Regions from separate parts of the Guyparkeria sp. TX1 genome, predicted to be linked through region 1. Evidence: predicted binding sites of a transcription regulator. Region 1 holds the regulator's gene; each other region holds the start of a gene.
The links. The regulator sigma-54, encoded in region 1, starts transcription at its own class of promoters, with help from an activator protein. The targets are predictions, from matches to a motif close to TGGCANGNTNCNTGCTT.

Region 1 (10,345 bases):
GCAGGCCCTGCTGGTGATGTCCTCGGGTGGCCTCGGCATGGCCGCCGTCGTGGACGAAGACGAACGCTTGCTGGGACTGTTCACCGACGGCGACCTGCGTCGCCTGCTCGATCGAAGCGATTTCGATCTCGACTGCCCGATCGAGCGGGCCATGACCCCCGACCCGCGCACCTGCCCGGCCAACGTGCTCGCCGCCGAGGCGATGGCGATGATGGAGCGCGACAAGATCAACGGGCTGTTGGTCGTCGACGAAAAAAACCGCCTGGTCGGTGCCCTGAACATGCATGACCTGCTGCGGGCGGGGGTAGCCTGATGGCCAACCGTGACACGACATGGATCGAACGGGCCCGACAAGTCCGACTGCTGGTGCTCGACGTCGACGGCGTGATGACCGACGGCCGCCTGCACCTGACCGAGGATGGTGAGGAGCACAAGATCTTCCACAGCCGCGACGGCCATGGCATCAAGCTCATCCAGGAACTGGGCGTGGACGTTGCGATCATCACCGGGCGTTCGTCGCCCGCGGTCAGCCGACGGGCGAAGTCGCTGGGCATCCAGCACGTGGTACTTGGCGCGACCGACAAGGGCCAGGCAATCGAGGAACTCGCGCAACTGCTCGAGATCGGCCTCGAGGAGATCGCGGCGATGGGTGATGACGTGCTCGACCTGCCAATGCTCAATCGCGCCGGACTGTCGGCAACGGTCAGCGATGCCCCCATGGTGATCCGCAGCCGGGTCGACTGGATCAGCCCGGTACCCGGTGGTTACGGGGCGGTACGGGCGTTGATCGACACACTGATCGACGCGCGTGATCAATGGGGTGACGTACTGGCGCGGTACCGCTGACCATGCGCTGGCCCATTTCGTCACGGGTCAATCGCGGCCTGCTCGCCATGGCGGGACTGGGGCTGGTTGCCTGGTTGGCGTGGCACAACCTCGCCGACGAGCTCGCCCTACCCCGGGATACGGCCAGCGGTTATGCCCAGCGTCTCGACAATCCCATCAGTTGGCAATACGACGAGGCAGGCCAACTTGCCTACCAGCTTCAGAGCACGCAGGCCATCCAGCTTGACCAGACAGCAACGGGAGACCGCTACGAGCTCGACTCCCCGCGAGTCACCCTGCTGGATGCCGATCCGGCCGTGCCGCCATGGACACTGCGTGCCGAACGCGGCACGGTGACCGATCGAGGCGAGACCGTCGAACTGGCGGGATCGGTTCACGCCCAGCGCGAGCCACACCAGGAGCGCGGGCTGCTGGAATTGACCACCGAACAACTCTGGCTTTACCCGGCACAGCGCCGGGCACGCACGGATGTCCCGGCTCGATTCAGCGAGACCGCGCCGGACGGCACGCCGCGCTGGCACAGTAACGCCGAAAAGATAGCCCTCGACTGGGGCATCGAGGTCCTGACCCAGACCGGGCAGGTTCGCGACGAAATCCAACCGGGTTCAACCGGTAAAACCGACTAACCCACCCGACTCGGCACGGCAGGAACGCCGCCCCGACGCCGGCGAGAAGGCAGGAAGATCACATCATGCACATCCCGACGCATTTCATCCGCTCACGCCGCAGCCACGCAAACCGGCTCGGGACACTCGGCCTGGCGCTGATGATCGGCCTCGGTGCCCAGCCAGTCCTCGCTGCTCAGGCCGACCGGACGCAGCCGGTCAAGGTTCAGGCAGACAAGAAGGTGACCAAGTACCAGGAAGGCACCAGCGTCTACACCGGTGACGTGGTAATCGATCAGGGCAGCCTGCACGCCACCGGCAACCGCGCCACGCTCTACCTCGAGGACGGCGAGCTGGTACGGGCCGTGCTCGAGGGCCGTCCCGCCACCTTCCGGGAGCGCGATGACGAAGGCAATTGGGTCGAGGGCGAGGCGCGCGAGGCCGACTACCGCACGGGCGAGGGCTCGGTCGTTCTTACGGGCGAGGCATGGCTCAAACGTACCGGGGACGAGATCCGGTCCGAGCGCATCACCTACGATCTCGGCACTGAGGTGGTCGAGGCCGGTGAGGAAGGCGGCAAAGCACGTGTCGAGATGACCCTGCAGCCACGCAACAAGAAAGACGACAACGGTGGGGACTGACGCGACCATGACCGAGGCGACCACCCAATCTCACCTTGCCGCTCAACAGCAGCGCCACGCCCTGCTCGAGGTCAAAAGCCTGTCGAAGAGTTATGGGGCTCGCCCGGTCGTGCGCGACGTGTCGTTGAGCGTCGAGGCCGGCGAGATCGTTGGCCTGCTCGGTCCCAATGGAGCCGGCAAGACGACCAGCTTCTACATGATCGTCGGGCTGGTCGGCGTCGATCAGGGCGCGGTCTATCTCGATGGCCGCGACATCACGCACACGCCGATCGACCGGCGCGCCCACCTCGGGCTGGGTTACCTGCCGCAGGAACCCTCGGTCTTTCGCAAGTTGACCGTGCGCGAGAACATCCTCGCCATTCTCGAGCTGCGCCGCGATCTGGATCGCGCCACGCGTCCTCGAGCGCTTGACGAGTTGCTCCGGGAGCTCCACATCACCCACATCGCCGACTCCAAGGGCCAATCCCTCTCCGGTGGCGAGCGTCGTCGCGTGGAGATCGCTCGGGCACTCGCCGCCAACCCCCGAGCCATGCTGCTCGACGAACCATTCGCCGGGATCGATCCGATCTCGGTGATCGATATCCAGCGCATCATCGAGCACCTGCGTGATCGCGGCATCGGCGTGCTGATCACCGACCACAACGTTCGCGAAACCCTCGGCGTGTGCAAGCGGGCCTACATCGTCTCCGACGGCACAATCCTGGCGCACGGCACGGCCGAGGAGTTGCTGGCTAACCAGTCGGTTCGGGACGTCTACCTGGGCCACGATTTCACCTTGTAATGCCCCCCACCGGACGTCCGACCGGCGAAATAGGCAAGGTGGCTTCCGAGCCGAAATCGTTGGCATAGTGCGCCTCCGATCGGCTAAACTCGATCTCATGCAAATTGCGTGCGCACTCCCCCTTCATGGCCTGTTCCCGGGCTTGACAACACCCACGGCAGCCGAACCCTTGGCTCGCTCCAAACTCGGCGCCGGTGCCACCGCGGAGGGTTCGACATGGCCGGCATGAAGGCAGGACTCGAACTTCGCCTGGGGCAGTCGCTGGCGATGACGCCGCAACTGCAGCAATCAATTAAGTTGCTGCAGCTCTCCACCCTGGAACTGAGCCTCGAGATTCAGCAGGCACTCGACAGCAACCCATTGCTCGAGGTCGCGGAAGACGAGCAACCCGAGGAAGACACCACCGATAAGGATGCCAACGAGGAGCAGGACCCTGGCGTGCAGGCCGGCGAGGAACTGCTCGAGGACCGCAAGGACAAGTCGGCCGACGACGACCTGGTGGTGGACTCGTCCTGGGATGATTACTACGAGTCCGATGGCAGCACCCCTCTTAGCGCCAACACCCCCGGCGACGACTACGACCCCTTCGCGACCCAATCGACCGGGGAGGACAATCTCCGCGATCACCTGCTAAGCCAGATTCATCTGGCCACGCTGTCGGAGACCGACCGCCGGATCGCCACGGCACTGATCGAATCCATTGAACCGTCCGGCTATCTCGAGGAGCCCCTCGAGGAACTCGTCGCCTTGCTCAAGGACGAGCTGCCGGGAATCGATGTCGAGGAGGTTGAGGCCACGCTTCACTATATCCAGCGGCTCGACCCGGTGGGTGTCGGTGCGCGTTCGCTGGCCGAGTGCCTGATCATCCAGATCGACCAACGGCATGGCGACGACCCGGCGGCCGCCGATGCCCGTGCCGTCCTGGAGGGCGACTGGCTCGAGGCGATCGCCCGGCGGGAACTGCCACAGGTCACCAAGGGATTGGGCATCAGTCGAGAACGACTCGAATCGGCGCTGAGACTCATCCAGATGCTCGACCCACGCCCGGGGCTGTCCATCGGCGACACGGCGGCCGACTACATCAAGCCGGACGTGCTCGTGACGCATCGCGAGGATGGCTGGCACGTCGACCTCAACCCGGAAATCGCGCCACGACTGCGAGTGAACCAGACATACGCGGGCCTGATCGACCGCTCCAGCCGCGGCAAGGATGCCACCTACATCCGCAACCACCTGCAGGAGGCCCGCTGGTTCATCAAGAGCCTGCGCAGCCGCAACGAGTCACTGCTGAACGTCGCCCGCGAAATCGTGCGCCGGCAGATCGAGTTCTTCGAGCAGGGCGAAATCGCCATGAAACCCCTGGTCCTGCGCGAGATCGCCGAGACGCTCGAACTGCACGAATCGACGGTCAGCCGGGTGACCACCAACAAGTACATGCTCACCCCCCGGGGCGTATTCGAGTTCAAGTATTTCTTCTCCAGCCACGTCGGCACCAGCGACGGCGGCGAATGTTCCGCCACCGCCATCCGGGCACGCATCAAGAAACTGGTCGAGGAAGAAAATCCCAAGAAGCCCTTGAGCGATGCCAAGATTGCGACCATGCTTGGAGACGAGGGGATCGACGTCGCGAGACGGACGATCGCCAAATACCGCGAGGCGATGGGGATCGCCTCATCAACCGACCGCAAGCGATTGATATAACGCACTTATAAGGAGCGGCACATGCAGATAGACATCACCGGTCATCACGTCGACGTTACCGAGGCCCTCAAGGCCCACGTCCACGAGAAGTTCACTCGTCTTGAACGACACTTCGACAAGCTGGTGGATATCCACGTCATTCTGACCGTGGAACGCAAGGAAGCGCAGAAAGCCGAAGCCAACCTGCACGTCAGCGGTCAGGACATGCACGCCGAGGCGGTCACCGACGACATGTACGCCTCCATCGACGCCATGATCAACAAGCTCGACCGGCAGATCGTCAAGCACAAGGAAAAGCTGACCAGCCACCGCTGAGCCGGCCCCGCCGGCGTAATCGCCGGCGGATGATGGGAGGCACGCATTGATCGCTCCCTTCGCCACGTCGGAATCGGTGTTGCACAGCCGGCGCAACACGCTATGATGCGCGCCGATTCAACACATTCCCGCCCCGACCCGTGAGCGATCCTCGCGGCCAGTCGACCGACAGGGTGCTTAATGAATACTGCCGAGCTGTTTCCGATCCATCACATCCGGATCGACGAGCTGTACCAGAGCCGCAAGCGAGTCCTGGAGGTACTCTCCGGACTGTTGGCCGACGATGAACTGGGTGGCCAGCAGGCCACCCGCATCTTCGAGGCCCTGGTTGCCCGCGAACGGCTGGGCTGCACGGCGATCGGTCATGGCATTGCCGTGCCCCACGGCCGGGTCGATGACATCCTCACCCCGCGAGGTGCCCTGATCCGGCTGCGAGAAGGCGTGGACTTCGGCGCCCCGGATGGCGCCCCAGTCACCTTGGTGATCGGCCTGGTCATTCCCGAGGATTGCCCCGAACAACACCTGGAAATCCTCGGCCGCCTGGCCCGCCATCTCAACGATCCCGACGAGCGGGAGACCATCATGGAGGCCCAGAGCGCCGAGCGCGTTCAGGCGCTGATGGTAGAGTGGCTTAAGGACAGCGCAGAAGCGACCGCCAGCTAGAGGGCAGGTCTGCACGAATGGATAGCGTTACCCCGGGGACACCAGGGGTTCGGGTGCAAGGCGCGGTCCGCCGTCACTCACAAGGGGCGCAACGCCGAGTGGGGCGAACCCGCGAGCCAGAATGGCGATCGATTCGTGCAGACCTTCCCTAATTCGGGCTTACGCCCGACCATCGAGCCTTGATCGGCAAACGGGCAGGCCATGATCCCGAGCTTTACATACCGCCACCTCCCCTCCGATGCCGGCGACGGCGACTGGCAGCAGGCGCTTCCCGACGGCTGGGACACACCGGTTGCCGACGACCAACGCCTGGTCGGCCCGGCGAATCCCTGGATTCCCACGCGCGTCGCACTGATCTCCCCGGCGCTGCGTCACTACCTGCAATGCGGTGAAGAGTGCCTGCAGCGGGCCAATGGGCCGGTGGCGACGATCACCCCGCCGCGGGTGATCATTCTCAGCCAGGCACACGCTGACGTACTTGCCGACTGGCTCGATCGGCACGCCACGGTCCCGAGCATAGGGGCCGACATCCATATCCTGAGCAGCAGTGAGGACGATGAAACCATCGCTCGCCGGCTGCGGCGCCTGTGTGGCAACACGAACGAGGACTGGCGCCATGGCGTGTTCATGGAGGTCAGCGGGCTGGGGGTGCTGATCCGCGGCTCGGCGGGCATTGGCAAGAGCGAGGTCGCACTCGAACTCCTCAGCCGCGGTCACCGCCTGATCGCCGATGACGCACCGTGCTTCACCGTTCACGGCGAGGAAGTCACGGGCTCCTGTCCCGATCGCCTGTTCGGCCTGCTCGAAGTCCGGGGCATCGGCATCGTCGACATTCGCGAACTCTTTGGCAGCAACGCCCTCAAAACTCGCAAATACCTCCGCCTGATCGTCGATCTCTACCCCGGCGATGCCGGCCGTCCCATCGGTGCCGAGGAACGCCTGTTCGGTGATCGCGGTAACGAACGGGTCGCCGGCCAGACTATCCCCGTCTGGCGCCTGCCGGTAGCACCGGGGCGCAACCTCGCCGTCCTGTTGGAAACGATCGTGCGTCAGCGTAACCTCGAACGCCAGCGCGGCGGCCAGCCGGCCAGCCGGCAGATCGCGCGGCTGTTCGCCGACGGCGAGATCCCCCCGCGACCCGACGAAAAACCGGAGGCCTGGTCATGACCAGACCGTTTCCGCGCCTGATACTCGTCACGGGGCAATCCGGCTCCGGCAAGTCCGTGGCCCTGGCCGCGCTGGAAGACAGCGGGTTCTACTGCATCGACAACCTGCCACCGGACCTGCTCGACCATCTCGCCGAAAGCTACCTGGAAGGCGGTATCGTCGCCCGGGGGATCGCCATCAGTATCGATGCGCGCGCACCGGAGCAATCGCTGGCCAGCCTCCCCGACCGGATCGACCGACTCAAGGAACGTCTGCCGGAACTGCAGATCAGCAGCCTGTTCCTCGAGGCCGATCGTCAACGCCTGATCACCCGGTTTTCCGAGACGCGACGACGCCACCCCCTCTCCTACCAGATCGAGAACCTGGTCGAGGCGATCGCGCGCGAAGGGCAATTGCTGATGCCGATCCGTGCCTACGCGGACCTGGTCATCGACACCAGCCTGACCACCGTCCACCAGCTACGCGAGGACGTGCGTGCCCGTCTGATCGGTGAAAAAGAGGCCGGGCCGCGCATCCTGATCCAGTCGTTCGGCTTCAAGTTCGGCATTCCGCTCGATTCCGACTTTCTCTTCGACGTGCGTTTTCTGCCCAACCCGCACTGGTCGGCGGCACTTCGCTCGCACAGCGGTCTCGATCAACCGGTCGTCGACTACCTCGAACAACACCCCGTGACCCACGAGACCCGTACGCGTATCGCGGACTTTCTCACACACATGCTGACCGAGGCGAGCCACAGTGATCGCAGTTACCTCACCTGCTCGATCGGCTGCACCGGCGGCAAGCACCGCTCGGTCTACATCGTCGAGCAGATTGCCCGTGACCTGCGACCGGCCTTCGCCAACCTGGTGGTCCGGCATCGTGATCTCGGCAACCACTGAACCGTGGCGACGGCCCCTGTCTCGAACCGGTTTTTCGGTATGATGCGGGTTTCGTCGACCGCGACCGAGGAAGCACTCCCGCAATGACCGTCGGAATCCTGCTGATCTGTCACAACGACATCGGAGGCCAGTTAATCGAGACGGCCACCGACATGCTCGAGCGTCTTCCCACCCGGCTCGACCACCTCGACGTCCGTCAGGACGACGACCCGATCGATCTGCTCAACGCCGCCCGCCGCAGCGTCGCCGACCTCGACAGTGGCGAGGGCGTGCTGGTGATGACCGACATGTACGGCTCCACCCCGTCGAACATCGCCCACCGCTTGCGTGACCAGCACGACGTGCAGGTGCTGTCGGGCGTGAATCTCCCCATGCTGGTCCGTGCCCTGAACTATCCTCGCCTGCCGCTCGAGCAGATGACAGCCAAGGCCCGCAGTGGGGGGCGCGAGGGCATCATCCAGGAAGGAGCGACCGACCGGCCATGAACGAGAGCACCGCGCCCGTCGTCCAGCGGGAGTTGACCCTGCGCAATCGTCGCGGCCTGCACGCCCGCGCTGCCGCGCGCTTTGCCGCCACCGCCGAACAGTTCGAAAGCGAGATCGAGGTCGAATTCAACGACCGCCGTGTCAACGGCAAGTCGATCATGGGCCTGATGATGCTGGCCGCCGCCTGTGGCAAGACGATCACCGTCACCGCCACCGGCGACGATGCGGCCCAGGCTATCGAGGGGATCGCCGAACTGGTCGATGCCCGTTTTCACGAATCCGAATAAGAGAGACGGAGTACAACATGCAGCGTAGAGGCAACTCAGCGAAAGATGGTTATGTCGGCATCGACAACGACCGAGACGGTGGCATGACGTTCCATGGCCGCCTGGTGCTCGACGCCCGCGTGTTCGGACTGATTCCGGAAGACGAGACCTGCGAAGGCTGGGAGCTTGGCCGCCTGCAGGGACTGGCCGACCGGGTCAATGCTGAGTGGGACAAGCACGGTGGTGGCATTCCGAGCCTGCTGCCCGACGACCTGCGCCGTCGCCATGCAGAGATCTACGAAAAGCAGATGCAACGCGCGCGCGATGCCGGCTGGAACCCCGACGCGAATCTCGAAGACGAACAGTAAAACGACCGCATTGCCGACCGGGCACGAAGCCCGGATCGGCCCTTGAACGTCAAAAGGCCGCCGGAACCCCGTTCCGGCGGCCTTTTTTACGGACCGGACCCGCTGTAAGCGGGCCGTTGGCATTCAACCCGCCATGCGGGCGAGCACACGCTCCGCAGCGGCGACGGTCGCATCGATCTCCGCCTCGCCGTGGGCCATCGAGACGAACCCCGCTTCGAACGACGACGGCGCGAAATAAACACCCTCGTCAAGCATGCCGTGGAAGAAGGTCTTGAAGGCCTCCTTGTCGCAGGCAGTCGCATCGTTGAAGTTGGCGACCCGGTCCTTGTTGGTGAAGAACAGGCCGAACATGCCGCCCACGTTCTGGGTGATCATCGGGATACCATGCGCCTTCGCGGCAGCCGACAGGCCGTCGCAGAGTGCCTGGGTGCGACGGGTCAGCACATCGAAGAAACCCGGCACGCTGATCAGTTCGAGCGTCTTGACGCCGGCCGCCATGGCCATCGGGTTACCCGAGAGCGTGCCGGCGTGATAGACCGGCCCCATGGGCGAGATCATCTCCATGATCTCGCGCCGGCCGCCGAAGGCGCCCACCGGCATGCCACCGCCGATCACCTTGCCCATGGTGGTGAGATCCGGCTTGATGCCGTAATGCCCTTGCGCCCCGCCCAGCGCGACGCGGAACCCGGTCATCACCTCGTCGAAGATCAGCACCGCGCCGTATTCGTCGCAGACGTGGCGCAGGCCTTCGAGGAAGCCCGGCTCCGGCGGGATGCAGTTCATGTTGCCGACCACCGGCTCGACGATGATCGCGGCGACCTCGTCACCGACCTCGGCGAACACCTCGCGCACCTGCTCGAGGTTGTTGTACTCGACCGTGGTGGTCAGATCGGCAAATGCCTTGGGCACACCCGGCGAGCTCGGCACGCCGTGCGTCAGCGCCCCAGAGCCGGCCTCGACCAGCAGCGAATCGGAATGGCCGTGGTAGTTGCCCTGGAACTTGACGATCCGATCGCGCCCGGTGAAGCCGCGCGCCAACCGGATCGCGCTCATGGTCGCCTCGGTACCCGAGGAGGTCAGGCGCACCATGTCCATCGACGGCACCAACTCGCAGAGCAGGTCGGCCATGCGCGTCTCGCTGACGGTGGGTGCACCGAAGGACAGGCCGCTCTTTGCCGCCTCGCGGACTGCCTCGATCACGTCGGGGTGCGCATGCCCGAGGATCATGGGGCCCCAAGAGCCGACATAATCGATGTAGGACTGGTCGTTCTCGTCGAAAAAGCGTGCGCCCTCGGCCCGCTTGACGAAGACGGGATCGCCGCCGACCGAGCCAAAGGCACGCACCGGCGAGTTCACCCCGCCGGGGATGTGGGTCTGCGCGCGTTCGAACAGCTCGTGGTTGGATGCGGTCATCTAGGGATTCTCCGGATCGTGGTTGGTTCTTGAATTGGGTCGGGCCATGCCGGCCGCCATGGCCCGCGTCAGGGACTCGGCCGCGGCTCGAATGTCGGGGGCGGCGAACACCTCGCTGATCACCGCGATCATGTCGGGCCGATGCAGCATCAGGTCGCCCACGTTGGTCGCCGTGATGCCGCCAATGCCGCAGACGGGTCGACCGAGATGCTCTCG
Region 2 (10,345 bases), 690 kb from region 1:
TGCGAGACGGCGGCCGCCTCGATGCGCACGTTCTGACCGATCACCACCGTGCCGCTACGCGAATTGACCACCACGCGGGCCGGCCCCTCGCCAGGCTCGAACTCGACGTTCTCCAGCACCGACATGAAGCCGACACGCTGGTCGGGCGAATCCGGCGCACGGATCTTGACCGTGCCCCCGTCAACCGCCTCGGCCACACCACCGCCGAGCATCCCGTTGATCGCCTCTTCCATGCGGCGAGCCGTGGTGAAGTCCGGCTGGTGCAGGTTGAGGAACACCGCCCCGGCACCGCCCATCTTGCTTGGCACGCTGCGCTCGACGGTCGCGCCGTTGGGCACGCGCCCGGCCGTGGGGATGTTGACGGTCACGCGCGAGCCATCGCGCCCCGAGGCATCCAGCCCACCAACGATCAGGCTGCCCTGGGCGACGGCATAGATGTTGTCGTCCGCGCCCTTCAGCGGCGTCATCAGAAGCTCACCGCCCCGCAAGCTGTCGGCATTGCCGATCGACGAGACCGTGACGTCGATCGTCTGACCCGGCTTGGCGAATGGCGGCAGGTCGGCAGTGACCATGACCGCCGCGACGTTGTTCAACTGCACGTTGCCCCCGTCGGGGGAAAGCCCCTGACGCTCGAGCATGTTCTGGATGCTCTGGCGGGTAAACGGCACCTGCGTGGTCTGATCGCCGGTACCGGCCAGGCCGACCACGATGCCGTAACCGATCAGCTGGTTGTCACGCACCCCGGCGAAGCTCGCCACGTCCTTGATGCGTTCGGCACCCGCCTGCGGGGCGAAGCCGGTCGCCCCCGCCGCGAGCAGCAAGGGCAGAAAACCGACAAGGAAGGCTCGAATGGATGTGTTGATGTTCATGCGTCCCACCATCAGAAGGGGAAGACCGGGCTGTTGAAGAAACGAGCCAGCCAGCCCATGTTGTTCGATTCGTTGATCACGCCTTCACCGCCATAGGCGATCTGGGCATTAGCTACCCGCGTGGACATGATGGTGTTGTCCGCCGCGATGTCCTGCGGGCGGACCATCCCGGCCAGCTTGATGAACTCGCTACCTTGGTTGATACCGATCCACTTCTGGCCCCGGATCACCAGATTGCCGTTGGAGAGCACGCGGGCCACCGTGACGGTAATTTGACCGTTGAGGGTGTTCTGCTGACTGCTTTCGCCGTCACCGGCGAAGTCGCGCTCGCCGGATATCTGGGCATTGAGCCGCTCGATCGCCGGGCCGGTCAGCCCAAGCACATTCGGCGGGGTGATTCCCGTCTCCTGGCTCTTGCCGGTCGAGGTCTGTGCGCTCTTGGAAGCCTGCATGCGCTCCTCGAGAACCACCGTCAAGATGTCGCCGACGCGGTAAGGGCGTGAGTCGGCGAACATGTTGTCCACCTGCCCCGTCTGAAAAATGGCGCCGTTGCTCTGTACCGGGTTGTGCTGGGATGCCTCCGGCGGCATGGAGGGTTCGAACTGCGGATCGGGTTTGATCGGCGGCTGACTGGCGCAGCCGGCCAGCAGCGCGAATGCGACCAGCACCGGTGCCCGGAAAAGCGACTGGATTGACGGTTTCATGACGTGCCTCCGCGGATCGGCGTCATCAGACGTTCTGGTTGAGGTACTGGAGCATGCCGTCGGTCGTGGAGATGGCCTTGGAGTTCATCTCGTAGGAGCGCTGCGTCTCGATCATGCTGACCAGCTCCTCGACCACGTTGACGTTTGAACTCTCCAGCGCCCCCTGCTGAATCGCGCCCAGCCCGTTGAGGCCCGGCGTGTCCAACTGCGGCGCCCCACTGGCACCGGACTCGACGAACAGGTTGTTACCGATCGGCTGCAGGCCCGCCGGGTTGACGAAATCCGCCAGCTGGATGTTGCCCAACTGGACCGGTTCGGCCTGGCCGGCCAGCTGCGCACTGACGGTGCCGTCCGTGCCGATGGTGATCGACTGGGCACCCTGCGGGACGTTGATCGCCGGCTGCACCGGCTGACCGTTGGCAGTGACCAGCTGACCATCGCTGTTGAGCGAGAAGTCGCCGTCACGGGTGTAGGCGATGTTGCCGTCCGGCTGGAGCACCTGGAAAAAACCGCGACCGTTGACGGCCATGTCCAGGGCGTTGTCCGTCTGCTGGATATTGCCCTGGGTGTGCTGCTTCTCGGTGGCCACCACGCGGACACCCGTGCCGACGTTCAGGCCGGTGGGCACCTCGTCCTGCTGGTTGTTCGCCGCGCCGACCTGGCGGTAGTTCTGGTAGATCAGGTCCTCGAACACCGCCCGGTCACGCTTGAAGCCGGTGGTATTGACGTTGGCGAGGTTGTTGGAAATCACCGACATGCGCGTCTGTTGCGCGTCCAGGCCGGTCTTGGCGGTCCAAAGTGCGGGTGTGGTCATGGTGTCTCTCCCCTAACTGAATTAACCGAGGCGCATCAGGCGGTCTGCGGCTTCGCCGTTCTCGTCCGCCGTGCGAATCATTCGGCTCTGTGTCTCGAACATGCGGCCGTACTCGATCATGTTGACCATCGCCTCGACGGCATTGACGTTGCTGCCCTCGAGCACGCCACTGGCCACCTGCACGGCGGCATCGGCCTGCGGTTCCTCGGCGCCTTCACGCAGCGAGAAGCGCCCGTCCTGGCCCTTGGTCAAATCGGCCTGGTCCGGATTGACCAGCCGGATGCGATCGACCATCGCCGGGGCATTGGCCTGGCCACCCACCGGGATGATGCTGATGCTGCCGTCGGCATGAATGTCGATCTTCTCGGCCGGGGGTATGGCGATCGGGCCCTCATTGCCCATGACCGGATCGCCCTGCCCAGTCTGCAACTGGCCATTGGCCGTCAGGTGAAGATCACCGCGGCGGGTGTAAGCCACCCGGCCATCAGGCGCTTCCACGGCCATGAACCCCTCACCCTTGACGGCGATATCGAGATCCCGACCGGTGGTCATCAGGGGACCGGCGGATAAATCCGCGCCCTTGCCCTGCGCCTCGGTATAGGCACGCGATGCCTGACCCGGGCCGTAGACCGGTAGCGCGGCAAAGGCATCGATGTCTGCCTTGAAACCCTGGGTGTTCACGTTCGCCAAATTATTGGCGTTGGTGGCCTGGGCCCGTAATGTCTGCGAGGCACCGCTCATGGCGATATAAGCCAAACGATCCATCACAACACCTCCACGATTCACGAATCACAACCGGGGAAAATGCCCCGTTGTCATGGGTAATGCAGGAGGTGTGCCAAGAGAAGAAAACTGGCGAAAGACGTGCCGATTGAAATACTTGCGGGCACGAAAAAGGCGGCCCGCAGGCCGCCCGTTTGGGTCGGTCACTCGCAGAGAGTGATCAGCGGATGCCGATGATGGTGTCGCTCAATGCCTTGTTGGCCTCGATCGCCCGCGAGTTGGCCTGGAAGTTCCGCTGCGCGGTGATCAGGTTGACCAGCTCCTGGGTCAGATCCGTGTTCGAGGTTTCCAGGGCACCGCCCTGAATGGCACCGAAGGTCCCGGTACCAGCCTCACCCGCCAGGGGCTCGCCCGAATCAATCGACTCGATCCACTGGTTGTCACCGACCTGCTTGAGACCCTGCGGATTACGGAAATCCACCAAGGCCACCTTACCCAAGGGGATCGACTCACCATTGGTATAGCTGGCTCGAATCAGGCCATCGGTCCCGACCGAGATGCCGGTCAACTGACCCGTGGTATTGCCGTCGGCCGACTGATCCGCGACGTTGAACGGCCCATTGTATTGAGTCGAATCAGTGCGGAAAGTCATGTCGATACTCAGATCTCCAGCCCCCGTGCCCAAATTCGCACCGGTCTCCGTCACGGTAACCGGGTTGGCACTAGCCGTGTCGAACGAACCATCCGTGTTGAATGTCACCGTCTGCTGGGTCATGTCCGCTACTGGCTGATCATCGATCTGGTAGTAAACATCCCACTCGTTAGGCGTCCCAGTCTTCACGAAATAACTCGTCATCGTGTGCGGATTGCCCAAGGAGTCATAAATCCGCTGCGAGTTAGCTTGATTGTAGGAATCTGGATCGTCCGGATCGAAGGTAGTCACCGGTGGGGTTTCGGCACCTGCGGGCAGGTTGAGTGACAAACTGCCCTCTGTGGTGGCCTGCGGGGCACCGGCGGCAACCGGCAACTGCACCGGGCTGGAAGTTGCCAGCGAGGTCGATTGCAGTGTCCCGTTCTCGTTCACCGGCAATGCTTTGAGATACTCACCCGCCTGGTTGACCAGATAACCATTCTTGTTCACGCCCAATGCCCCAGCCCGACTGAAGACTGACTCACTTGAATCCAGGGACGGCTGGAAGGCGAAAAACCCTTGACCGGAAACCGCCAGATCAAGCGAGTTGTCGGTGAACTCGAGGTTGCCCTGGGAGAACTGCTGGGTCACCGCTTGGTTGATGACACCCTGACCCACGGCGGTCTTGCTGTTACCGAACGCACTGACCGCATAGATATCGCCAAACTCCGCGCGCGACTTCTTGAAGCCGGTCGACTTGGCGTTCGCAATGTTGTTCCCCGTTACCGAGAGATCCTTCTGTGCGGCGTTCAGGCCACTGATGGAGGTATTGAACGACATGACTCGTCCTCCGATTAGTTAATGATTTCAACGATATCCGAGAGCTTGACCGCAGACAAACCGTCGAGATTCAATTCGGGACCATTCTTGGTCACGCCCACACTGCTAATCACCGCCCCGACGTAGGTCTGGGGCGCCTGCCCCTTACCATCCACCGTGGCCGTCGCGTTCACCTTGTAGTTGCCCTCGGGCGCCATACGCCCGTCTTTCAAACGCCCATCCCAGGAGAAGGACGGACGATCCGAACCGTCGACGGGCACATCGATGCTCTTGACCACCTGCCCGCTGGCGTTCGTGATTTCGACACTCATCTTCGAGGCCCCACTGGGCACATCGACCGAGCCAAGCACTCCGGACGGTGCTGTGCTGCCGTCCGCTTGCTGCATGTGGTAGAGCTGAGCGGTGTCCCCCTTGACGAGAGCCGCCTTGCCCACCAGCGAGGAGGCCTGCATTACCTGGTTGGACTGCACCGAATTCTCGAATCCGGAAACCGTCTCATTCAGCTGATTTATCCCTTCAAGCGAGCTGAATTGCGCCATCTGGGCGATGAACTGCGTGTTATCCATCGGCTCGAACGGATCCTGCTGCTCCATCTGTTTCGTCAAAAGCTTGAGGAAATCCGTCTGATCGAGGTTTTTCTTGTCCTCGCCCTTGCTGCTCTTGTTCGCCGCAAGCCCCAGATCGGAATAGATATCACTGGTCACTGAACTAGCCATGTCGTGTCTCCTGCGCTCTAGGGCTTACTGGCTCTGACCCAACTGCAACGTGCGCATGGCGAGCTGCTTGGTCGTATCCATTACCTGGACGTTTGTCTGGTAGGTGCGCGAGGCCGACAACATGTTGACCATCTCCTCGACCGGGTTGACGTTCGAGCTATAGACATAGCCGTTTTCGTCCGCCAGCGGGTTGCCGGGATCATGCTTCGGCGCCGGTTGAGCCTGGGACTCGGTTACCCCCACCACCTTCACGCCGCGACCGCCATTGGCCTCGAGCACGGTCTGAAAGACCGGCTGTCTCGCCTTGTAGGCCTCCTCCGGCGAGGAGGCATCCACGTTGGCGTTCGCCAGGTTCGATGCGGTGGTGTTCAGGCGCGTCGATTGCGCCGCCATCGCGGAGGAAGAAATATTGAAAACGTCGTACAAGCTCATGCTTCACCTGCCTTGACTGAAAAGTGTAGTTCGCGGAAATCCGGCGCAGTCATCACTGGCCACTCAGGGCCTTCTTGATGCCGGAAACACGGCTGTTGAGAAACGAAAGCGTCGTCTGGTAACCCACCGCGTCCTGGGTAAAGCCCACCCGCTCCTTGTCGAGATCGACCGTGTTGCCATCCAGTGCTGGCGCATCCGGCACGGAAAACCCCTCCCGGATCCCCGACGACACGCCGCCGCCACCGATCTGGCGCGGGTCCTCGGTCTTGAGGCGCCCGGCGCTACCGGCAGACGAGGACTTGCTCTGCAACGCGGTCTCCATCGCCTGATCGAACGACATCGCCCGCGCCTTGTAGCCCGGGGTGTCGGCATTGGCGATGTTCTCGGCGCGCATCTTGAGGCTGCGCTCCTGGAAAATCAGGGCATCGTCGTGGATGCCAAGCAGGCGGTCATTGATGATCGACATGAAAAAACCCTCGACACAATGTCAGTGCCGAGGGCTTATGCGATAAGCGTGCCAGTTTTTTGGATAACCGACAGGGGGACCCGTCCGTTGGTGTCAACTCTTGAGTCGGTAGGCGGTGCCACCGGTGGGTAACCGCTCGGGGGTGAAACGGTCGGAGAGTTGGGTGAGCGACTCCGAGGCGCCGAGGATCAGATAGCCGCCCGGCACCAGGGTGTCGGCGATGCGGTCGATGATCTTGGCCTTGGTTTCGCGGGAAAAATAGATCAGGACATTGCGGCAGAAGACCATGTCGTAGCGACGGGATTCGGGACGCAGCTCAAGCAGATTGCCGACGCGAAACTGCGTCCGGCGGCTGATCTGGGGCGAGATCTTCCAGCCATCATTCGCCTTGACGAAATATTGACGCTTCCGTTCCGGCGACAGCCCACGCCCCAGGGAAAGGTCATCGAAAACGCCTTGACGGGCCTTCTCGACCACCGCCTCGGAGATGTCGGTGCCGACGATCTCGAGATTGAAGGGCACCCGCTGCTCGTCCGCAATGATGCTGATCGAAAACGCCTCCTGACCGGTGGAACAGGCCGCCGACCAGATCCGGTAGGTGGCTTTCTTTGCGGCGACCGCCTCGGGGAAGAATTTCTTTTCCAGTGCGGCAAAGGGATAGCCGTCACGAAACCAGAGCGTCTCATTGGTGGTCATGGCATCGACCACGTCGCGCGCGAGCATGCGATCTCGCCGCGAGAGCAATGTCTCGATCAGCGACTCCACCGACGCGTGACCCTTGGAACGGGCCACGCGCGAGAGCCGGGTTTCCACCAGGTACTGCTTGTCACGGCTCAGCAGGATACCGCTGTGCTGCTCCAGGAACGCGCAGAACCGGTCGAACGTTTCGGCCTTCATGCCGCGGGTCAAGCCTCGTCCACGGCGTGGTGCACCTCGTGGCGGCGAAGCGCTTCACCCACGACCCGGGCCAGGTCATCCGGGTGGAACTTCGGGATAAAGCGGTCGGCACCGACCTGCTTGACCATCTTTTCGTTGAACACGCCACTGAGCGAGGAGTGCAGGATCACGTAGATGCCCTTGAGCTGCGAGTCCTGGCGGATCAGCGAGGTCAGCGTGTAACCGTCCATCGTGGGCATCTCGATGTCCGAGACCACCATGGCCAGCCGCTCGAGTTGCTCGGGCTGCTTCTCCTTCCAGCGCCGGAGCGTGTCGATCGCCTCCTGACCGTTCTTGGTGACCACCGATTTCAAGTGCATCTGCTCGAGCGTACTTTCCACCTGCTTGCGCGCGACCACCGAGTCATCGACCACCAGCACCAGATCCGACCCCTTGGCGATCTCGCCGTACTCGCCGATCACGTCGTCGGAGACTGTATCGGCCACGCCGACGACGCGCGCGAAAATCTGCTCGACGTCGATGATCTCGACCAGCTGCTTGTCGATCCGCGCCACGGCCGTCAGGAAGTTTGAGTTGTTGGTCCCGCTCGGCGGGGTCAGCACTTCCTTCCAGGACAGGTTGACGATCCGGTCGACCGAATGCACCAGGAACCCCTGCACGGCACGGTTGTACTCGGTGATGATGACGAAGGCGTTCTGCACCTGCTCGTCGGTCATGCGCCCCTTGCCGATCGCCTCCGACAGATCGATGACGGTGATCGTGTGCCCGCGCACGTCGGCAATCCCGCGAATCGAGCTGTCCGAGTGCGGCACGTCAGTCAGCTTGGGACAACGAATCACCTCGCGGACCTTGAAGACATTGATCCCGAAACGCTGATCGGTGCCCAGACCGAACACCAGCAACTCCAGTCGGTTGCGACCGGCCAGCTGGGTACGGGAATCGACTGATGACATCACGTTGCTTTTCACGGCTAGTCCTGTCCTGGTGACGCAGAAAGTGGCGGGGAGTCTTTGTTAATCAGACGTGGTATCGGCCCGGTCGACGCAATCTTTAGCATCGCACTCAATCCCGCCCCTTCGACCGGGCTGATCTGACCGATCCGCTTCAACGATTCGGCAACGACGTCGTACCGGCATGGTAGCGCAGTCGTCCGAGGGTTGCGCCCACCCCGCCGCAGCGTCGGAGAGAAGGACGCCGGACGCAGGGAGTGGCATGGTAAGTGCTTAACAACGCGGTGCAAGCAACCCGAGGTCATGATTGCATCCCGATGAGTAATTCCCGCGTTATCGCCCGACCGAAAGGCACACCAGCCAGCAAGGCCTTGCTGTGTTCGATGCTGATGCTGGCCGGCTGGTTACTGGCACCGGTCTTGGCGCAAGCCGAGCCGGGCGACGCCCCCGAGACCGTTCAGATGCAGGTCAGCCAGGCCATGGAGGCGTTCCTCGACGCGCAGGAAAGCGGCAATGATCAGCTCACCCTGCGAGCCGGGCGACTCGATCCGCGGCTACGCCTGGGTGTGTGCGATCAGGCACTGGAGATCAACGAGGGCCGCCCGCTCAACCTCAATCGCGGCCGCCAGACGGTGAAGGTCAGTTGTCACGGCAACTCGCCCTGGCGCATCTACGTCCCGGTCGAACTCTCCCGCCGTCAGCAGGCGGTGGTTGCCGCCCGGCCACTGGCCGCCGGTGACGTGCTGAGCATCGAGGATCTGGATCTGGCCACCGTAGATGCCAACCGCGCCCGCCGTCAGTACTACACCGACCCGGCGGAACTTGTCGGCATGATGGCGACTCAACCTCTACAGTCGGGGCAATTGGTGACCGCGCACAACCTGGGCATCAACGCGGTGGTCGAGCGTGGCGACATCGTCTCCATCCAGGTCGGCCATGGCGGGTTCGTGGTCGGCTCGACCGGCGAGGTACAGGGCCGCGCCGGTGTGGGGCAGCGAGTCAAGGTGAAGAACACCGGCTCCGGCAACGTGATCGAGACCGTCGTGGTCGACAGTCGCACCGTCGAGGCGATCGGCCGCTAAACGGGTGACAGGAATCCGACGATGATCGTCAATTTTCAAAAGTATTTCAGTTGGCGCTAAAGTTTTGCGTTGACCGGCCGATGCTCAAGGGCGACGGGACATTTTGAGTTAACCTAGACGCCTGCCAGTCGGGCCCGTGCCACGGCGCGGACACGTTGTCCGAGACAGGAAGGATCAATCACCATGGCAAACGAAATCAACGGCTTCGGCCCGCGCAATCTGGGCCCGAATTCCTCGCTGGACTCGTCCCGTAATCGGGCCGAGGCCAAGGGCGAGGGCCAACAAGCAGCCGGCAGCGCGACGACGGGCATCAAGGAGGATGACGCCGTGACGCTCTCCAGCGGGGCTTCCCAGCTCCAGGAAATGGGTCAGGCGCTGGCCGAATCCGCCCCCTTCGATCAAGCCAAGGTCGATCGCATCAAGGATTTGATCAGCCAGGGCGAATACCAGATCGATTCCGGCCGGATCGCCGAGAAGCTGCGCCAGTTCGAGACGCTCTAATCGCTCTAATCCCTGGATGACCAGGGCGCCGGCCAGGCGCGGCACAAGACACCCCGGCGGGATGACCCGACCGGGGTGCTTCTATTGGGCGCGGACAATTCGTATGCTCATGCTGACTTCCCGTTATTCGTGAACATCAAGCAGGAACGCCAAGCAGGCACCCAAAATGACCCAGTTCGATACCAGCGCCCCCGCCAATAACAACCCCTCGCCCACCGGCTGGCTGGCCGACATGCTCGAGCCGGCACGGGCGCTGCTCGACGACCACCAGGCACTCGCCGCCCTGCTGCGACGCCAGGAAACCCCGTCACTCGACGAGTTCGACGAGGTCTTCCGCCAGATCCGCGAACACAATCAGGCACTGGCCGAGGCCGAACAGGCTCGGCTGGAGTGGTTGGCGGCTGTGGGCGAGACCGACACCCAAACGGCACTGGAACGCGAGAACGCATCCGCGAACGCCACCTGGGACGAACTCAAGAGCACCGCCCGCCACTTTCGTGACCTCTCGGAGACCAACCTGATGGCCCTGCGGCGCATCGATCATTTCCTCGGTGAACGGATCGATTTCCTGACCCAGCGCGACGAGCCGGCAGGCTCGCTCTACACCGCCGGCGGCACCGAGCACAACGCCGGCAACCGTGGCCGGACGCTGGGCGATGCCTGAGACATCAGGCCCGCCGTTCGAGCAATAGCGAACGGCTCTCCCCGGCTCGCGTCTCA
Region 3 (10,345 bases), 810 kb from region 1:
TCTCGTGAACGCGCTCTTCAACACCGCGGGCGAGAACTCGCTCGAAGGGCAGGTGGTCGAGAAGCCGGAAACCAAGGAAGAGGAAACCAAGACCGCCTCGGCTGACGAGAAGAAGTCGGGCGGCGACGAGAAGTCCTCTGCTGGCGGCTCCGGTGGTGACATCGCTGCCGGCAAGGAAAAGTACGCTTCCTGTGCCGCCTGTCACGGCGCGGATGGCAAGGGTCAGGGCGGCGCCTTCCCGGTGCTGACCGGCATCCCGGCTGACGAGGCCGAGAAGAAGCTGGCTGCCTACCGCGATGGCGATCAGGATTACCTCAAGGAGCAGGGCCTGGGCGACCGTTACGGCACCATGGCACCGAACGCCGCCAACCTGTCCGACGCGGACATCGGTGATCTGGCCGCCTTCATCGGTGACGAATTCGGTGGTGGTGCCGGCGGTTCGGCCGACGGTGGCGACAGCGAGAGTGACGGCGGCTCTGACGGTGGCAACGGTGGTGCCGTTGATGGTGACGTTGCAGCCGGCAAGGAAGCCTACGCCTCCTGCGCGGCCTGCCACGGTGCCGACGGCAACGGTCAGGGCGGCGCCTTCCCGGTTCTCACCGAGATGGACGCAGCCGACGTGCAGAAGAAGCTGACTGCCTACCGTGAAGGCGATCAGGACTACCTCAAGGAGCAGGGTCTGGGTGACCGCTTCGGCACCATGGCGCCGAACGCCTCCAGCCTCTCCGACGAGCAGATCGCCAACCTGTCGGTCTACATCGCCGACGAGTTCGGTGGCACCAATGGCGGTGGCGGCGATGCCGGCGCCAGCGAAGGTGGTGACGAGGCCAAGTCCGAGGGTGACGAGGCCAAGAAGGAAGAGAAGCCGGCCGAGCCGCGTATCGTCAGCGAGTCGGTGATCAACCGCGGTCGCGCGCTGTACTCCTCCTGCGCCATCTGCCACGGCGCCGAGGGTGAGGGTCAAGAGCTGTTCAACGCGCCCAAGCTGGCCGGCACCAAGATGGACCAGACCATCAACCTGCTGAAGATCTACCGCAAGGGTCAGGAGATGGGTCCGAACTCCTACGCGATGATCCCGCAGGCCAAGGGTCTGACCGATGATGACATCGAGGCCCTGGGTGCCTACATCGCGGTCATGGACAAGGAAGAACCCCCGGCCGAGGCCGGCGGTGAGGCACCGGCAGGTGCCGCGGCCCAGTAAGGTCGCAAGACGGGCCGCTTCGCCGGCCCGCTAGTAGCAACGACGCCGGCCCGAGGGCCGGCGTTTTGTTTGTGTGGCGCGTTTTTCGACAGGGGGAGCTGCATGTTGTTCGAGGTGAGGGGGCTGTGCGGGCCCAATGTGCCGCCGGTCTCGTTCGCGCTTGCCGCCGGCGAGGTGCTGCCGGTGCGCGGTGAGTCGGGCGTGGGCAAGAGCCAGATGTTGCGCGCCTTGGCCGATCTGTCTCCGCACGAGGGCGAAATCAGCCTGGAGGGCGTGGAGCAGCAATCCATGCCGGCGACCGACTGGCGCCGCCAGGTGGCCCTGGTGCCGGCGGAGTCCGGCTGGTGGGCCGACACGGTCGCCGAGCACTTCCCGGCCCGGCCGTCCGAGGCCTGGTGGGAACGCTTGCGCCTGCGGGCGGCCTTGTGGGATTCGCCCGTCGAGCGCCTGTCCTCCGGTGAGCGTCAGCGGCTGGCGGTATTGCGGGCCCTCGCGCTCGAGCCGCGCGTGCTGTTGCTCGACGAGCCGACCGCGAACCTCGACCGTGACAACGCCGAGGCGATGGCGGGCCTGCTGCTCGACTACCTGCGCGATCAGGGCGCAGCCGCCGTGTGGATCAGTCACGATCCGCGCGAGATCGACGCCCACGGCGATCGCTGGCTGGAAATGACGTCCGAGGGAGGGGTGCTGCATGGATCTGTATAGCCTGACGCCGGTCGACCTGGTCGTGGCGGCCAGTCTGGTGCTGGCCCTCGGGGTGGTGCAGATACTGCTCGGCTTGGGCCTGTTCCGCACCCTGGCCCTGAACAGCGTGCGCATGGTGCTGCAGCTGCTGCTGGTGGGCGTGATCCTCAAGGCGGTGTTCGACGCGGCCACGCTGCCGTGGATCGTGCTGATCGCGCTGGTGATGATGGGGCTGGCCGGTTACGAGGTGGTCGCGCGGCAGAAGCGGGCCATCCGTGGCTGGCATGGCTACGGCATTGGCCTGGCGTCGATGAGCGTGACCGCACTGATCGTTACCGTGCTGGCCCTGACGCTGATGATCGAGACCGATCCCTGGTACGAGCCGCAATACGCCATCCCGCTGCTGGGGATGATCCTCGGCAACACCATGACGGGCATCGGGCTGGCACTGAACAACCTGACGCAGACGGCCTGGCAGACCCGCGTCGAGATCGAGGCGCGGCTGGTGCTGGGTCACACGGTGCGTGATGCCACCTCCGAGCTGCGATCGGATTCGATGCGCGCCGGCCTGATCCCGACGCTCAACATGCTGGCCGCCGCCGGCGTGATCAGCCTGCCGGGTATGATGACCGGCCAGATCCTGGCCGGCTCGCCCCCGATCGAGGCGGTCAAGTACCAGATCCTGATCATGTTCCTGATCACCGCGGCGACGGGCTTCGGCTCGCTGGTGGCGGTGCAGCTGGGCGCACGGCGCCTGTTCGACGCGCGTGACCGCCTGCGGCTCGACCGCCTGCGCAGCGGGCGCTGAAACCACCCGGTCGCCTACGCCGCGCAGCGTCGTGGGCGCGGTCAGGCGACCGAGCCCGAGCTTGCATCCGGTCTTTTGTCGCCGGCATCGACCACAAAAAAACCCGGACCATGTGGTCCGGGTTTTCGTTTGCCCCGGGGTGTCCCCGGGTGTCGGGCGCGGGAGCTTAGAGGCTCTCGATGTAGGCGCCCAGGTTCTCCATGTCGCCGTCGGACAGGCCGGCAGCGTTCGGGGCCATGATGGCGAAGTTCGAACCGCCCAGATCACCCATTTCCTTGAGGGCGTCCTGGTTGCCGTCCTTGTAGTGGCCCAGCGCGGTGACGATGTGGTCAGCGCCCTTGCCGGCCAGTGCCGGGAACATGCCTTGGCCCTGGGCCTTCTGGCCGTGGCAGGAGGCGCAGCTTTGCTCGTAGAGCTTCTTGCCAGCGTCCACGTCGGCGGCCATGGCCTGCCCGGAGGCAACGGCCAGACCGGAGGCGAATGCGATCGCGGTCAGTTTTTTCATGAGGAACTCCTGATATCTCGTGTCATTTAGTTACCCGAGCTCACTCCTGCTCGGCTAGGGCTTGGTAAAGCAGGTTCCATGCCACCCGCGCGCGGGTCGGCGTCCGTTCATAAACAAACGCTTACCCCAGTCCGGTTCGACTGATGACAGCGGCGGGAGTTGCATCTTGCAAATGGGAGACATCAGGACGCAATCCGTTAGCACCGCCGGCCTGGACCACCCGGATCGCTCGGTTCACCGGCCGTCGATGTAATGGTGATCGTCGAAGGAGATCACCAACTGCGGGCTGACCAGCGCCAGGGCCGTCATCAGCATGCCGTTGATCACCCCTTCCGAGAACGCCAGCAGCGGCAGGATCCGCAGGTAGTTGTTCCAGACGATGTCGCCGTCGTACAACCCCAGCGCCATCACCAGCAACGCGGTACCGCCACCGTGGGCCAGCACGCCCAGTACCGCGGAGAGGAACACGCCGATGAACAGGTAAATGAAGAAGTTCGGCGGCAGAAAGCGCTGCGAGGCGCGCGTGATGCCGTAGGTGATCGCGGCGGGCAGGGCGGCGCTCAGCAGAAACGTCCAGCCGGTGATGGCCAGGCCATGGCCGAATAGCAGTGCCGAGAGAATGGCCGCGATCAGGCCGGCAATCAGGGTCAGTTCCAGCCCGATAACTAGCGTGACCGTCGCTACGCCGAGAAAATGCAGGGTCAGTCCCGGCATCAGCGTGGCCGAGAGCGTCCACATACCGGTCAGAAAGACAACGGCCAGGAGGACCAGGTGAATCCGCATCGGCTCGGCGCGCAGGGCCGGCCAGGGTGCAATGCGCACCGCCCAGGCGAGACTGGCCAGCGCGATCAGCCAGCCGATCCCGCCAATCGGCAGGGAGACCAGGTGGTTGGGTAGCTGCATGGCGTCACCTCAAGGCGTTCGAGGGAGTCCAGTGTAGCGACCTTGGGGGGTGGGCGCCGATGATTTATGCTTTGGCCCTTTCCGCATCTTGGGGAATTTCCCCCGCGGTAATCACGGACACATCAATCGGGAAGATACCCCATGGCCAACGCCTCCCTCTGGATTCACCTGCACGGCCTGGCGGCCGTACTCTCGCTCATCGGCTTCGTGGTGCGCGGCATCTGGATGCTCTCCGGCTCGCCGATGTTGAGCAAGAAATGGGTGAAGATCACCCCACACGTGGTTGACACCGTGCTGCTGGTCAGCGCCCTGGTCGCCGCCTGGCTGCTGTTCTGGGGCAATGGCGTCCACCCCGACTTCCTCACCGTCAAGATCGTCGGGCTGATCGTCTACATCGGCCTGGGCCTGGTCGCGATGCGCTTTGGCAAGACCCGCGGCTTGCGCGCCAGTGCCTGGGTGCTGGCCATCCTGGTCTTCCTGTACGTCGCCGCCGTGGGCGTGGCGAACACGCACCCGCAATTGCAGGACGTTCTGCCGGCCATGGTGACGGGCGTATGAGTGCGCAACCGCTGGTCGGCGTGATCATGGGCTCGCTGTCGGACTGGGAGACCATGAGCCATGCCTGCGAAACGCTCGAGGCGCTGGGCATCCCCTTCGAGAAGGAGGTGGTCTCTGCGCACCGCACCCCCGACAAGCTGTTCGACTACGCCGATACGGCCGTCGGCCGGGGGCTTAAGGTGATCATCGCCGGGGCCGGTGGCGCGGCCCACCTGCCGGGCATGGTCGCGTCCAAGACGCGGCTGCCGGTATTCGGCGTGCCGGTGCAGTCCAAGGCCCTCTCGGGCATGGACTCGCTGCTCTCGATCGTGCAGATGCCGGCCGGCGTCCCGGTGGGCACGCTGGCGATCGGTCGCTCCGGCGCGATCAATGCCGCGCTGCTGGCCGCCGCCACGCTGGCGAACAACGACGAGGCGCTGGCCGAGCGGCTGGATGCCTGGCGCGAGCGCCAGACGCAAATGGTGCTCGACAAGCCCGAGCCGGGCGAGGGCTGAGCCGATGGGCGGCGTTCAGGATCAGTGCGAGGTGCCGCGCGTCGAGGGGCGCACCGGCGAGCCGGCCGGGCTGCACATCGGCGTGATCGGTGGTGGCCAGCTCGGCCAGATGCTGGGCCTGGCCGGGGTGGCGATGGGGCATCGCTTTACCTTCCTCGACCCGGCCATGGAGCCGCCGGCCGCCTCGGTCGGTCGCCACTTGCGTGCCGAGTTCGACGACGCCGAGGCCCTCGAGCGCCTGGCGGTCGAGTGTGATCTGGTCACGCTCGAGTTCGAGAACGTGCCGCAGGCTTCCGCCGAGTTGGTCGCCGCGCGCAATTGCCTGATGCCCAACCCTCAGGCGCTGGCCGTGGCGCAGGATCGCGTCGAGGAAAAGCAGTTCTTCGAGGGGCTGGGGTTGTCGGTCGCGCCATGGGTGCAGGTCGACTCGGTGCGCGACATCGTCCAGGGCATCAGTCACCTGGGCGCCCCGGCGATTCTCAAGACGCGACGCTTCGGTTACGACGGCAAGGGGCAGGTGCGCCTGGCCGATCCGGCCCATGCCGCCCACGAGGGCGGGCCGGGCAACCCCGGCGAGGCAGCCTCCGCCTGGGAGGCGCTGGCGGGTGCCCCGGCGGTGCTGGAGAAGATGCAGCACTTCGAGCGCGAGGTGTCGATCGTCGCCGTGCGCGGTCGCAACGGCGAGGCGCGGGTCTACCCGTTGGTGACCAACGAACATCGCCACGGCATCCTCTGGCAGACCACCGCCCATACCAGCGACCCGCTGCAGGCGGATGCCGAACGCGCGGCGCGGCTGGTGATGGAAAAGCTCGATTACGTCGGCGTGCTGGCGATCGAGTTCTTCGTCGTGGATGGTCGGCTGGTGATCAACGAGATGGCACCGCGCGTGCACAATAGCGGCCACTGGAGCCTGGGCGGTGCGCTCACCTCGCAGTTCGAGAACCACGTGCGCGCGGTGATCGGCTGGCCGTTGGGCGAGACCGACCCGCTCGGCGAGGTCGCCATGCTCAACCTGGTCGGCAGCCTGCCCGACCCGGCGGCGGTGCTGGCCGTGCCGGGTACCCATTGGCACGACTACGGCAAGACCCCGCGTCCGGGGCGCAAGCTCGGTCACGTCACGGTCACCGCGCCGGATCGCACCGCGCTTGAGTCCCGACTGGATCGCCTGCGTGCCGTGATCCGGCCGCCCGGGTCCTGACGCCGAGGCGTAACCCGCCGCCAACCATCGAGGGAGTGTTCATGCGAGTCGTCACTGGAAGATCGCCGCGTCGCGTCCACCTGCTCTGGCCCCTGCTGCTGGTGCTGGCCCAACCCCTGTCGGCCGCCAAGATCTACCAGTACACCAACAGCGCCGGCGAGACGGTGTTCACCGACGAGCCGGTCGAGGGCGCGGCCGTCCACGAGGTCGAGGATGCCCCGGTGATCCCCATGACGCCGGTGGACGTGCCCGAGCCTCGCCAGGGCGAGTCCGCCCCGACGGACCGTCCCGAGCCGTCTGCCGATGTACCCCGCGACGCTCCGGCAGGATCGGGCGAGACGACGGGCGCGGAGGCTGGCAAGGATGCCGCATCGCGCGAGGCAGGCGACGAACCCGCGGGCTACCAGCATCTGGCCATCGTCGAGCCAGCCGATGGCGAGGTGGCCAGTCGTCTGCAGGGCAGCATCACGGTTGCGCTGGTGATGCAGCCGAACCTGCAGGGCGGCGATCGAATACGCATCCTCGTCGATGGCGAGCCGCGCGTGCGTGACTCCTCCGGACGTCGTCACCTGATCAACGGGCTTGCGCCCGGCGAGCACGTGCTGGTGGCGCAGATCCACCGCGACGGCGAGGTCGTCAAGGAGAGTGCGCCGGTGCGTTTTCAATTGATGACGCCCTCCCAATAACGGTGCGATCGTCTATTCTCATGCACTGACCTGGTGCAATCGTTTGCTGGCCAAACTCCCCGGCTCGGGCTGGCAATCAGGGCAAACCCCGTCACCATGCGATCCGTCATGGTCCGTCCACCGGTTCTCGGCCGGGCACGCTAATTGCACCAAAATCGTCAGCCGCCCGGCAGGCCTGGCCTGTCGATCGTTTCGCGCCCGGTGGAGCAGTGCATGAACCCGAGATCCGAGCCCCGGCTTGCCGACACCCTCAACACCGCGATCGTGGTGCTCGACGAGCGCAATCGGCCGATCTATCTCAACTCGGCGGCCGAGCAGTTTCTCGGCACCAGCTACAGCGCCGCGCTCAAATCGGGCTTCGACACGGTGTTCGCCGCCAATCCCCTGCTCGCCGAGACCATCCGCGAGGCGCTGGTCTCGCAGCAGGTCATGACCCTGCGCGAGATCGAGCTGGTGCTGGCCCACGAGTCCACCCGCGTGGCCGACTGCGCGATCACGCCGCGACCGGACTACCCCCGCGCTCGGGTGATGCTCGAATTCAACGACATCGAGCGTCACCTGCGCATCTCGCGTGACGCGCGCATCAATTCCCTGCAGATGACCACCCGGCAGATGATGCGCGGGCTGGCCCACGAGCTGAAGAACCCGCTGGGCGGCCTGCGTGGGGCGGCGCAGTTGCTGGAACGCGAGTTGCCCGACGACCGCCTGACCGAGTACACCCGCATCATCCTGCAGGAGACCGATCGCCTGCGCGGGCTGATCGACCGCATGCTCGGCCCGATCGACCGGCCGGACTGCCATTGGGTAAACGTCCACGAGCCGCTCGAGCAGGTCCGTCAGCTGCTGCGGATCGAGGCCGGTGACAAACCGCTCGACTGGCAGTTGGACTACGACCCGTCGATCCCCGACGTCTGGGCTGATCGCGACCAGTTGGTGCAGGTGCTGCTCAACCTCGCCCGCAATGCCGTCCAGGCCATGCGCGAGGGCAACACGCCAGAGCCGCGGCTGACCTTCCGCACCCGCGTGATGCGCCAGTTCACCATCCACGGCAAGCGCCACCGTCTGGCCGTGCGCATCGACGTCGAGGACAACGGCCCTGGCGTGCCCGAGGACCTGGTCGAGACCCTGTTCCTGCCGATGGTCAGCGGCCGGGCCGGTGGCAGCGGGCTGGGACTGTCCTTGGCCCAGACCATCGCCGAGCGCCACCAGGGCATGATCGAGTTCGTGCCCAAGCGTGGCCTCACGCGGTTTTCCCTGATCCTGCCCATCCACCCCGACGGCGACCATGCCCCGGGGCGGAAAACATCTCTTTCTCCGACTGAGTGAGCCGACCATGCAAGCCGCCGACAAGCCGAACAATGGACGTCCCATCCCCCGCCTGTGGGTGATCGACGACGATCAGGCCATCCGCTGGGTCCTGGAACGAGCGCTCGCCACCACCGACTTCGCCGTGGAGTCCTTCGACGAGGTGGCCAGCGCCCAGGCCCGGCTCGATCGCGGCGACCTGCCGGACGTGATCTTTTCGGACATCCGCATGCCCGGCGAGGACGGCTTGAGCTTCCTTACCCGGCTGGCCGTCGAGCACCCAGAGATCCCGGTGGTGATCATGACCGCACACTCGGACCTCGAGAGCGCGGTGGGTGCCTTCGAAAAGGGGGCGTTCGATTATCTCGCCAAGCCGTTCGACATCGACGAGGCGGTGCGCCTGGCCGAGCGGGCCTATGACGCCTCGCGGGAACGCGCGCAGCATGCCGCCGTGCCGGAGGAGGCCGAGTCCGGCTCGGAGCTGATCGGTAATGCCCCGGCCATGCAGGAGATCTTCCGCGCCATCGGTCGGCTGGCGCGCTCGTCGGTCACCGTGCTGATTAACGGCGAGTCCGGCACCGGCAAGGAACTGGTCGCCCGGGCCCTGCACCGGCACAGTCAGCGTCGCGACGGGCCGTTCGTCGCCCTCAATACCGCGGCCATCCCCAAGGACCTGCTGGAATCCGAGCTCTTCGGCCACGAGAAGGGCGCGTTCACCGGCGCGGCCGCCCAGCGGCGCGGCCGGTTCGAGCAGGCGCAGGGCGGCACGTTGTTCCTCGACGAGATCGGTGACATGCCGCTGGAGTTGCAGACCCGCCTGCTGCGGGTGCTCTCCGACGGCCACTTCTACCGCGTCGGCGGTACCTCGCTGATCCAGAGCGACGTGCGCGTGATCGCCGCGACCCACCAGCGGCTCGAGGAGCTGGTCAAGGAGGGGCGTTTCCGCGAGGACCTCTACCACCGGCTGAACGTCATTCGCCTCAAGCTGCCCTCCCTGCGCGAGCGGGTCGAGGACATCCCGCAGCTGATGCGCTTTTTCCTGGTCCGCGCCGCCGAGGAACTGGGCGTGCCGGTCAAGACCCTCACCCGCGCCGCCGAGGCCCGCCTGTGCGACTACCCCTGGCCGGGCAACGTCCGCGAGCTGGAGAACATCGCCCGCTGGCTGACCGTGATGGCGCCGGGCAACGAGATCAGCATCGACGACCTGCCCGATACCATCACCGAAGGGCTGGGCGGCGAGCACGCCGTCGCTGGCGACGACCAGTTGCTCTCGCGCTGGACCAGCGACCTGTCGCGCTGGGCCGATGCCCGGCTCAAGGCCGGCGACCAGGACCTGCTCGCCACCGCCGGGCCGGCCTTCGAGCGCACCCTGCTGCAGGCCGCGTTGGCCTACACCGGTGGGCACAAGCAGAAGGCAGCCGCGCTGATCGGCTGGGGGCGCAACACCGTCACCCGCAAGCTCAAGGAACTGGGCGAGCACTGACGGGAAACCAGCGCTTCGCTCGTGACCGTCGGTGCCGGCTGTCACAAAGTCCGCCCCCGCCCGATGCTATGCTCGGCTGGACGTTCAATCGAGGCAGGAGCAGGAGAGGCATGGCCCAGACGGTGGCGCTGTATTCGGTCAAGGGCGGGGTGGGCAAGACCGCCGCGGCGGTCAACCTGGCGGCGTTGTCGGCGGCGGCCGGTCGGCGCGTGCTGGTCTGGGATCTCGACCCGCAAAGCGCGGCGTCGTGGTACCTGCAATCGGAGGCGGGTGCGGAGCGGTCGGTCAAGAAGCTCCTCAAGCCCAAGGGGCTGGCTGCCTCGGTCCGCCCCACCATCCACAACCACCTCTGGGTACTGCCTGCACTGCCCGGTCAGCAGGCGATCGAGCACCATCTCGCTGACAAGAAGGATGCCGGCTATCGGCTGGCCAAGCTGATCGACCCGCTCGCCGAACAGTTCGAGGAAATCTGGATCGACGCGCCGCCGGGACTGTCGCTGCTGGCGGACAACGTACTGCG

Region 2: the regulator sigma-54 is predicted to act here: its motif matches at 3,212-3,228, upstream of flgF (flagellar basal-body rod protein FlgF).
Region 3: the regulator sigma-54 is predicted to act here: its motif matches at 7,171-7,187, upstream of glnL (nitrogen regulation protein NR(II)).

Annotation. Positions count from the first base shown of each region.
Region 1 covers NZ_CP144142.1:1,930,736-1,941,080, forward strand. Annotated here, with positions in the region: gene VWP12_RS08900 (SIS domain-containing protein) at 1-313, shown strand, start outside; gene VWP12_RS08905 (KdsC family phosphatase) at 313-846, shown strand; gene lptC (LPS export ABC transporter periplasmic protein LptC) at 849-1,472, shown strand; gene lptA (lipopolysaccharide transport periplasmic protein LptA) at 1,538-2,092, shown strand; gene lptB (LPS export ABC transporter ATP-binding protein) at 2,100-2,873, shown strand; gene VWP12_RS08925 (RNA polymerase factor sigma-54) at 3,099-4,574, shown strand; gene hpf (ribosome hibernation-promoting factor, HPF/YfiA family) at 4,596-4,889, shown strand; gene VWP12_RS08935 (PTS sugar transporter subunit IIA) at 5,070-5,552, shown strand; gene VWP12_RS08940 (hypothetical protein) at 5,754-6,719, shown strand; gene rapZ (RNase adapter RapZ) at 6,716-7,597, shown strand; gene VWP12_RS08950 (PTS sugar transporter subunit IIA) at 7,681-8,082, shown strand; gene VWP12_RS08955 (HPr family phosphocarrier protein) at 8,079-8,369, shown strand; gene VWP12_RS08960 (hypothetical protein) at 8,387-8,716, shown strand; gene hemL (glutamate-1-semialdehyde 2,1-aminomutase) at 8,840-10,129, opposite strand; gene thiE (thiamine phosphate synthase) at 10,130-10,345, opposite strand, start outside.
Region 2 covers NZ_CP144142.1:1,237,700-1,248,044, reverse strand. Annotated here, with positions in the region: gene VWP12_RS05850 (flagellar basal body P-ring protein FlgI) at 1-869, opposite strand, end outside; gene flgH (flagellar basal body L-ring protein FlgH) at 881-1,573, opposite strand; gene flgG (flagellar basal-body rod protein FlgG) at 1,599-2,387, opposite strand; gene flgF (flagellar basal-body rod protein FlgF) at 2,409-3,152, opposite strand; gene flgE (flagellar hook protein FlgE) at 3,331-4,581, opposite strand; gene VWP12_RS05825 (flagellar hook assembly protein FlgD) at 4,596-5,297, opposite strand; gene flgC (flagellar basal body rod protein FlgC) at 5,322-5,729, opposite strand; gene flgB (flagellar basal body rod protein FlgB) at 5,782-6,195, opposite strand; gene VWP12_RS05810 (CheR family methyltransferase) at 6,289-7,092, opposite strand; gene VWP12_RS05805 (chemotaxis protein) at 7,101-8,060, opposite strand; gene flgA (flagellar basal body P-ring formation chaperone FlgA) at 8,360-9,124, shown strand; gene flgM (flagellar biosynthesis anti-sigma factor FlgM) at 9,308-9,625, shown strand; gene flgN (flagellar export chaperone FlgN) at 9,792-10,289, shown strand; gene rsmD (16S rRNA (guanine(966)-N(2))-methyltransferase RsmD) at 10,294-10,345, opposite strand, start outside.
Region 3 covers NZ_CP144142.1:424,458-434,802, reverse strand. Annotated here, with positions in the region: gene VWP12_RS02070 (c-type cytochrome) at 1-1,201, shown strand, start outside; gene VWP12_RS02065 (ATP-binding cassette domain-containing protein) at 1,304-1,906, shown strand; gene VWP12_RS02060 (ABC transporter permease) at 1,893-2,693, shown strand; gene VWP12_RS02055 (c-type cytochrome) at 2,860-3,198, opposite strand; gene VWP12_RS02050 (energy-coupling factor ABC transporter permease) at 3,433-4,101, opposite strand; gene VWP12_RS02045 (SirB2 family protein) at 4,243-4,659, shown strand; gene purE (5-(carboxyamino)imidazole ribonucleotide mutase) at 4,656-5,153, shown strand; gene VWP12_RS02035 (5-(carboxyamino)imidazole ribonucleotide synthase) at 5,158-6,351, shown strand; gene VWP12_RS02030 (DUF4124 domain-containing protein) at 6,393-7,037, shown strand; gene glnL (nitrogen regulation protein NR(II)) at 7,251-8,363, shown strand; gene ntrC (nitrogen regulation protein NR(I)) at 8,371-9,825, shown strand; gene VWP12_RS02015 (ParA family protein) at 9,936-10,345, shown strand, end outside.